2 regions of the Mesorhizobium sp. CA16 genome follow, and region 2 is predicted to be linked to the other one. Evidence: riboswitches for the same ligand, from Rfam matches in the RefSeq annotation. Region 2 holds a riboswitch; the other holds the start of a gene.
The links. Region 2 has a riboswitch for cobalamin ahead of bluB (5,6-dimethylbenzimidazole synthase). Riboswitches for the same ligand answer to the same signal wherever they lie in the genome.

Region 1 (4,505 bases), on a different contig from region 2:
GAGCGCATGCGGCTGCGCCTGTCGCGTCACGCCGAGGGCCTGCGGGCGAACGTCGCTATTGAAAGGGCGGACGGTGCGGTCGAAAGCCTGCCGCTGTCTCCGGTCGGCGGCGACCATCATTATCTGCAGAGCCTGGTCGCGCCGACCGAACCGCATGAATTCAGCGCCAGGCTGCAACTGGCGGCCGGTCCCGACACCGAGGATTTGCCCTTCGCCATGGCCGAACCGCAAGGTCACCATCACGAGCGCGCGCATGGATGATAGGGTGACGGCGCAGGCTTCGGAAAGGGCATGGCTGGTGGTGGGGATTCGATAAGCCGGATAAGAGACGATCATTGCCCGAGCTCAACGCGATCGGCCAGGCGACGCCGAAGGGAAAGCGGATGGCTGCTATTGTACTCTTTCACTCGGCGCTGGGCCTTCGGGCGGTGGAGCATCAAGCTGCTGAGCGCATGCGAAACACGGGGTACGATGTTGTGACGCCGGACCTCTACGCAGGGCTGACTGCGACATCGGTCGACGACGGGCTTGACTTGATGAGCCATGTTGGGTGGGAAACCATCTGCGACCGCGCCAGGGTGGCGCTCCTCCAGACTTCTCCAGACGCGGTGCTCGCTGGCCATTCCATGGGAGCTGGCGTGATCAGTGCCGTTTGGTCAGAACGAGTCGCTGCCGCCGGCATTGTGCTGCTGCATGGCCTTGCTGATATTCCCAGCAATGTTCGCCGACACGTCCCGGTCGCGGTCCACGTCGCCGACCCAGATGCATTTGCTCAGCCAGAACAAGTTGCCGACTGGTCGGCGTCGGCGAAGCGCTGCCACGTCAGGGCAGAAATTTTCACCTATCCGGGGATCGGCCATTTCTACACCGATCAAGCGCTGCCGGATTACGATGCGTCCGCAGCCGAGCTGACATGGTTGCGCGTTCAGGCTTTCCTGAAAACGATCGCACGCAAGACCGGGAGCGGTTCGGTGATTCCGTGAAACGCTGAACCGTTCTAAGCAGCGCCGGCTCGCGGAGCGGGTGAACGGAAAATCGACCATGCGGCGGCGCCGAACGCCGCCACCATGGCGAGGATCACCGCAAGGCTCGGCAAGTGGAAGAAGATGTCGCGCCATCTGGGCTCGACGACCGCGCCGGTGCTGAAGGCCTCGCCGCTATACTGGCACAGGATCCACGACGCGCCGCTACGCACCATCTCGGCATCGATGTCCGAGATCAGCGCCTTCGCCTCGCGCCCGGCCGCGGGCATCATCGCCATATGGGCGAGCAGCGCCTTGGCGGTGGCGAGATAGGCGTGGCTGCATTCGTTGAACGGGCTTTCCTCGTCGCCGAGGCTGCCCGGCATCAGGCCCCAGAGGCAATAGGTGAATTGCAGATTGCCGTGATTGTAGAGGCGGCGGAAGGTCGGGTCGGTCGCGGTCTGGCGCTGGGCGAGGTCGAGGATCTCGCCGCGATAGCGCGCGATGACGGCCATCTGGCCGTGGGTCAGGCTGGGGATCTGGATGCCGGGAGGAGGCGGGGCCGAGGATCCGCCATGCGCTTGCGCGGATGTGGCGGCCAGAAATGCGAGCAGCGCCGCAACCGAGCAATTCCAGGAAAAGTGTGCGGCGGTTTTCCGTCCGGAATTGCGAGAAAACGAAAGGCCAAAGTGGCTCTGCGGTCGTACAGACCGTTGAGCCGCTTTGGCCGCCAGGGCGCAGAACCGTGGCGGCCAACGCATCGGATTTCAGGCGTAGCGGCGTGCCGGGCTGCGCTGGTCGCGCACCGCGACCACGCGTTCGGCAACCGCGCCGAAGCCGAGCCCGACGACGGTCCACAGCACCAGCTGGATGCCGAGCGAGGCGACGCGGAATTGCCACAGCACCGTCGCCGAGAAGTTCTCCGGCACCTCGTTGATGTCGGGCAGCGCCGCCTTCACCAAAGCGAAGACGACGAGGAAGGCGAGGCCCGCGACGATCGAGGCGTTCCAGGCGCCGAGCCGCTTCCACAGCCGCTGCGCCAGGCCGACCGCCGCCACCATCGCCGCGATCGAGACGACAATCATGATGAAGAACAACTCGGTGCGGTAGCCGATGGTCTCGGCGTTGCCGACCGCGGGCGGGTTGGCCGGATATTTGAGGCCGGGCACCACGATCACGGCCAGGAAGCCGAGCAACGCCAGCAGCGCCGAGGTGCCGCGCGGTCCGAGCGAGCCTAGCCGGCCATAGGCGTAGGCGAAGACCAGCGAGAACAGCCCGCCAAGCGCGGCGCCATAGATCAGCACGCCGGTCGCCAGGCCGATGCCGGCCTGCGTGGCGCGGCTGACCATCTCGGGCTCCGGCGCCTCGCCGGCGGCCTGGGCCTGCTGTTCCTCGAAGGCGATCGCCTTGTCGACCTGCGGCTCGCCATAGACGCGGGCGAAGGCGAACGCCAAAATCCCGGCGACCAGCCCGACAACCATGCCGCGCAGCAAAAGTTTTCCAACCATGTCACCAATCCCTCCAAGCAATTCCAGGAAAAGTGCGTAGCGGTTTTCCGTCCGGAATTGCGTTAAGCCAACCAAGCAATTCCAGGAAAAGTGCGCAGCGGTTTTCCGTCCGGAATTGCGTTGGATCAGAATCGAAAGCGGGTTCAGCGATGCCGAACCGCTTTAGTGGCAGGGGAAGCCGAGCAGGTGGCGGCCGTCATGCACGAATTCGTGCACATAGGTGCCGCGGATCAGCGAGGTGGCGCCTTCTTCCGCGCCGACGAAATAGATCGCCAGCATCAAAAGCAGCCCGCCGAGGATGGCCCAGGGCAGAAGCTCGCGGACCGGAATCGCAACCGGGCCGTAGCTGGGGGCGAAGGTGGTGTCGGACATATTGACCTCCCTTGGGATACTGCGTCCCGTTGATCGAGTGCTGCGGAATAAGGCCTGACTTTCGGCTGGTGCCGATCACAGTGGCGCGACCGTGCCGGACTCGCACCGGCTTCCAATCCCGTATAGCATTAAGACACTTGTCAGTACTTCGTTCGCCTGTCAACGACATGTAATGGCGGCACGGCTTCGTGAGGCCTGTTTTTCGCTGTGCCACGGAGTTTTTCATGCTTGTCCGCCTGACGATGATCGCAAGCGGAGCGACGCCCGGGATGCGCAAGGGCCGCTTTCCGAATGATGAGCCGCCGGAGCCGCGCGCCCTCGATCGCGCCGGCGCGCTGGCCGCTTCGCTGCGTCGCGCCGACCGTATCTGGACAAGCCCGGCGCTGGCCGCGCGGCGGACGGCGGAGGCGCTCGGCCTTGACGCGACGGTCGAGCCGCTGCTTGCCGAGCAGGATTTCGCGCGCTGGGCCGGCAAAGGTTTCGAAGAGGTGCAGGCCGAGGATCCCGAAGGTATGGCGGCCTGGTTCGCCGGTACAGACGCGGCGCCCCATGGCGGTGAATCGCTCGCCGACGTCGCCCGGCGGGGTGCTGCGCTGATGGAGCGGCTGGCCGGCGAAAGCGGTCACACCGTCGCGGTGACGCATGCCATGCCGATCCGCGCCGCCATGGCGCATGTGCTCGGCGCGCCGCTTTCCTCGGTCTGGAAGATCGACATCGAGCCGCTGTCGCTCACCGAGTTCCGCAGCGACGGCCGCCGCTGGGTGCTGCGCGCGAGCGGCGTGGTCGCCGGCCGAACAGTCGGGGACTATTAGCCCCCGCGCGCGAACGGCACGATACGCAGCCAGCAGACGGTCAGGGAAACGGTCGACGCGACGGTGAGGCGGCGCCGATCCGGAGGCTAAAAGTCCGGTTTAACATCGGGTAATTTTATATCGGACTGATAGAACCAGCGTCTCGTCCACTCAAAGGGCCCCTCACAAATTGCCTTTAGCGGTCTATAATTCGGTGATTCAACCCAAATGTTACAGCGATACCACTGCCCGTCGCTTTTGAGCGTCTTGTCAAATTGAAAAACAATTGTCTGGACTCTGCCTGTCGTGGCGTTGTAGAGGCGATGACAATTACTGTTAATCAGTGACCCATCTTCGTTTTTCGGCACGGCTTGCTTCGGGGGGATCCTCTTTGCGATCCACCGTCCGTAGGGTTTGTCTCGTGAATACTCCATGTCGGCGGTGTAGATCAGTTCCCGATGAACAAACTGGGCATGGTCACCAAATCTATGGAACCGGGATGTCATCTGAATAAGCGGAAGCTTAATGATCCGCTCATTCGCTTCCTGGAGGGGCGTGCATTCAGCATTCTGTTCTTCTGGACGTAAATTAGACCCTTGGGAGGCCACACATGTCACGGGAGGGCAGATCAGGCAGGCGGAAAGAACGGCAACACCAAAGATTCTGCTCATCACGTTCTACCGGTAGAGGTGTGGGTATCTGGCCTTCTCAGCCTGGCAATTGCTCCCTCTCTGAGCCGCTATAGCAAATGCTCTTTCATAGGTACGTATAGCCTTCTTGAACTTAGAGGACTTGGGCGTCAGGTGTTTGTCTATCCCATCGTACAAGAGGACAGGAACAGCTATCATAGCTTTTCCATCTTCATTTAGCCT
Region 2 (4,505 bases):
TCAATTGGCATACGAGGCGTATGTGAGTAGGGCCAGAACCATGCACAGACCGCGCAAGGAGATGATCGCCGAGACGCGCGCCAAGCTGATCGCGGCCGCTCGCCATGCTTTCGGCACGATCGGCTATGCCGAGGCCTCGATGGACGATTTCACCGCGTCGGCCGGCCTCACGCGCGGCGCGCTCTACCATCATTTCGGCGACAAGAAGGGACTGCTGCAGGCGGTGATCGCGGAGATCGACGGCGAAATGGCTGTGCGGGTGAACGAGGTGGCTTCGAAAGCGCCCACCCGCTGGCAGCATTTCGTCGACGAATGCACCACCTATATCGAGATGGCGCTCGAGCCGGAAATCCAGCGCATCATGTTCCGCGATGGCCCGGCGGTGCTCGGCGATCCGGCGCAGTGGCCGAATGCCAGCGCCTGCACCGCCTCGATGACCAACCATCTGACCAGGCTGCAGGAAGAGGGCGAGGTCGTTCCGGAGCTTGATCCCGAGACGACCTCACGGCTGATCAATGGCGCCAGCAGCCAGGCCGCGCAGCGCATCGCCAATTCGACGGACCCCGAGGCGACCTCGAAAAAAGCGATCACGGCCTTCAAGCAGTTGCTCGAAGGCTTGCGAAAGAAGCCTTGACGGCACGCTCGGGTAACCGAGCCACCGGCTTATGCACCGGTTTCGGGCCGGCGCAACCCTGCCGCGATTGACAATCGCCGGGGCGAGCGCATCCTCCACCGCCAACTCTGAAGGTGAGGGGAGTCGGGGCCATGTGGGACTTCAGCATCGCCAGATCCGTGTCGATCATGATGCGGACATGGCCGTTCATCGTCTTTCGCATGATCGTCTATTTTGGCATCACGGTCGCCTACATCATGGCGACCGGTACGGGCGCCAGCGTCGGCTACGGCGTCGGCCACATCTCCACCGATCCCGACGGCCCGATGTCCTTCGCGCTGTGGGGTGGCGTGGTCGGCTTCGGCGTCGTCTCGATCGCCGTCTACTGGATACGCGAATACATCCTCTATGTGTTGAAAGCGGGCCATATCGCTGTCATGGTGCATCTGATCGACGGCCAAGATGTCCCCGACGGCCAGGGCCAGATCGCCTACGCGAAGGAAGTGGTCACCCAGCGTTTTGCCGAGGCCAACATCCTTTTCGTCGTCGACCAGCTGGTCAAGGGCGCCATCCGTGCCATCACCGGCCTGATCGGCGGCATCGCCGCCTTCCTGCCCGTTCCGGGCTTGAGCGGCATCGTCAGCTTCATCAACACGGTGATCCGCCTGTCGCTGACCTATGTCGACGAGATCATCCTCGGCTACAACATCCGCATCAATTCGAGCTCGCCTTTCGAGACGGCAAGGCAAGGCGTCGTGCTCTACGCGCAGAACGGCAAGCACATGGTCAAGAACGCCGTCTGGCTGGCGGCGATCATGTGGGGAGTGTCCTTCGTCATCTTCCTGTTGATGCTAGCGCCTGCGGCCGCCATTCTGTGGGTCATGCCGGGCCAGCTTGCCGGCTGGGCCTTCGTGCTGGCCATCGTCTTTGCCTGGGCCTTCAAGGCAGCCTTCATCGAGCCCTTCGCCATCGCCTCGCTGATGCAGGTCTATTTCGAAGCCATCGAAGGCCAGGCGCCCAATCCCGAATGGGACCGCCGGCTCGCCGAGACCTCGTCCAAATTCAGGGAACTGCGCGACAAGGCGCTGGGCTCTTTTGGCGGCGGCTCGCGCTGGGATACGCCGAGGGCCGCCTGATCATGGCTTTGATGCGCTGCCGAGCTTTGCGATTGCCGATTTAAGCGGCGCCTCGCCGGCGCCGCGAAACGTCTCGCTCATCACCAGTTCGGGCAGCGGCAGGCGCTTGCCCCAGCCATGCGCCTCGAGGTCCGGCTTCGGCGCGAAGGCCGAGACGCGGCCGACGCAAAGATAGGCGATCGGCGTGACATGCTCCGGGATCGCGAGAAGCCGCTTCAATGCCTCGGTTTCGATGATGCTCACCCAGCCAACGCCGACGCCTTCGGCCCGCGCCGCCAGCCAGAAATTCTGCACCGCGCAGACAGTGCTGTAGAGATCCATCTCCGGATTGTGCCAACGCCCGAGAGGCGAGTCCTTCGAGCGCTGCCGGTCGCAGGTGATGCACAGGTTGAGCGCGCTTTCGCAGATGCCCTCGAGTTTCAGCTTGCGGTAGAGCGCCTGGCGTTCCGCGTCGATCGCCGGCAACTCCTGCTCGCGCGCGGCGAGGAACAGGTCGCGCACTTGTCTGCGCCGCTCGGCGTCGCGGATGACGATGAAATTCCACGGCTGCATATAGCCGACCGACGGGGCGTGATGCGCGGCGGTGATGAGCCGCGCCAGCACATTGTCATCGAGATCGTCGGGGACGAAATGGCTGCGCACGTCGCGCCTGGTGAACATGGCCCGGTAGACCGCGTCGCGCGCCAATTGGTCAAAGTCGTCGCCGCTCGCGGCGATCGCTGCTGCCGTCATCGCTTTTCCCCTTGCGACAAGCAGTTCCCCGCCTGACCAAGCGGAAAACCATGTCTGCCGGGCCGGTCTTCTGGCTCGGGATCGTCCCGCATCCGGCGCCTTCCCGTCTTCGACAGTGGCGTTTGCCGGCGCGGTCCCCCTTACAGTGTTGGGCACGCCACGGAATTCAACCGTGTTCCCGATTCTCCCGCGTCGCGGGCACCTGGCAGCGACGCGACCTTACAGAGAAGCTTGGGCCGCGCCAATGGCGTTAGCGACACGGCAAGACGCGATTTTCCCCAGCCATTCGGCTGCCAAACATGGTCATTGCGGTCATAGGTCCCTAGATTAGGCGCCATGGCCACCCGTCTCTACACGCATCCGATCTTCCTCGAACACCTCACGCCGCCCGGTCACCCCGAGCGGCCCGACCGCCTGCGCGCCATCGAGCGCGTGCTCGACGACGAGGCTTTTTCGGCGCTCGACCGTGTCAAGGCGCCGGAAGGCGACGAGAAAACGATCCTCTATGCGCACCCGCAGGATTTCGTTGAGCGCGTGCGCGGGGCGATCCCTGAGAGCGGGATCGTGTCGATCGACGCCGATACCAGCGCCAGCCCGAAAAGCTGGCAGGCCGTGGTGACGGCGATCGGCGGTGCCAACGCGGCGGTGGACGACGTCTTCGAGGGCCGTGCGGCAAACGTCTTCGTCGCCGCGCGTCCGCCTGGACATCATGCCGAAAAGACCACGGCGATGGGCTTCTGCCTGTTCAACACGGCGGCGATCGCCGCCCGATACGCGCAGAAGAAACACCAGGCCGAGCGCGTCGCCATCGTCGACTGGGATGTCCACCACGGCAACGGCACGCAGGACATCTTCTGGGACGACCCGTCGGTTCTCTACTGCTCGACGCACCAGATGCCGCTTTACCCAGGCACCGGCGCGAAGAGCGAGACCGGCGCCGGCAATATCGTCAACGCGCCGCTGGCGCCGCAGACCGGCAGCGATCTCTTCCGCGACGCCTTCTTGTCGCGCGTGCTGCCCTCGATCGACGCGTTCGCGCCGGACCTGATCATCATTTCCGCCGGCTTCGATGCGCACCATCGCGACCCGTTGGCCGAGATCAACCTGACCGAGGACGATTTCGACTGGGCGACCGGGCAATTGATGGAACGCGCCGGGCGCCATAGCTCCAACAGGCTCGTCAGCCTGTTGGAAGGCGGCTACGATCTGCAGGGACTGGCATTTTCAGTCGCCGCCCATGTCGGGCGGCTGATGAAGGGATAGGGTATGGCATTGGAAGGCAATGAGGACGTCAAGGCGATGAGCTTCGAACAGGCGCTCGACGCGTTGGAGAAGATCGTCGATGATCTTGAGCGCGGCGACGTCCCGCTCGACCAGTCGATCAAGATCTATGAGCGCGGCGAGGCGCTGAAGGCGCATTGCGACCGGCTGCTGAAAGCGGCCGAGGACAAGGTCGAGAAGATCAGATTGTCGCGCGACGGCAAGCCAGTGGGAACGGAGCCGCTGGATGCCGACTGAGGTGTTGATATTCAGGTGAGGCCGGCCTGCAAATGGCAACTTCCTGCGCTTCCGGTGCTCACGTACTTCAAGTACGCTCCGCTCCGGTTCTCGGAAACCACCATTTTCGGCTCGGCCTGACCTGAATCTCAACACCTCAGCGGATGATCTCAGACCGGGTAAGGGCAAAGAAAGCAGGTAAGGAGTTCAAGCCATGTGCCGCAACATCAAGACCTTGGCCAATTTCGAGCCGCCGGCGACCAATGACGAGGTGCATGACGCAGCGCTGCAATTCGTGCGCAAGCTGAGCGGCTCGACCAAGCCGTCCAAGCGCAACGAGCATGCCTTCTACCATGCCGTCGAGGCGATCGCCGCTGTCGCGCGCGAATTGATCGATTCGCTCGAAACCAACCAGGAGCCGCGCAACCGCGAGGAAGAAGCTGCCAAGGCGAAGGCCAGGTCTGCGCTGCGTTTCGCCTGAGGATACGACATGAGCTTCTTTCCGGGAAACGATCCCGAACCCGGCG

Region 1: it holds a riboswitch for cobalamin, as region 2 does, so the genes downstream of both, LB525_RS05975 (CbtB domain-containing protein) here and bluB (5,6-dimethylbenzimidazole synthase) in region 2, are expected to answer to the same signal.

Annotation. Positions count from the first base shown of each region.
Region 1 is NZ_JAIUHP010000003.1:35,982-40,486, reverse strand. Features, by position in the region: gene LB525_RS05995 (cation diffusion facilitator family transporter) at 1-261, shown strand, start outside; gene LB525_RS05990 (dienelactone hydrolase family protein) at 336-983, shown strand; gene LB525_RS05985 (hypothetical protein) at 998-1,477, opposite strand; gene LB525_RS05980 (CbtA family protein) at 1,730-2,470, opposite strand; gene LB525_RS05975 (CbtB domain-containing protein) at 2,633-2,842, opposite strand; adenosylcobalamin (AdoCbl) riboswitch at 2,834-2,983, opposite strand; gene LB525_RS05970 (histidine phosphatase family protein) at 3,067-3,654, shown strand; gene LB525_RS05965 (hypothetical protein) at 4,311-4,505, opposite strand, start outside.
Region 2 is NZ_JAIUHP010000013.1:175,197-179,701, reverse strand. Features, by position in the region: gene LB525_RS19235 (TetR/AcrR family transcriptional regulator) at 41-634, shown strand; gene LB525_RS19230 (hypothetical protein) at 766-1,749, shown strand; gene bluB (5,6-dimethylbenzimidazole synthase) at 1,750-2,481, opposite strand; cobalamin riboswitch at 2,524-2,702, opposite strand; gene LB525_RS19220 (histone deacetylase family protein) at 2,818-3,744, shown strand; gene LB525_RS19215 (exodeoxyribonuclease VII small subunit) at 3,748-3,999, shown strand; gene LB525_RS19210 (DUF2277 domain-containing protein) at 4,193-4,459, shown strand; gene LB525_RS19205 (pirin family protein) at 4,469-4,505, shown strand, end outside.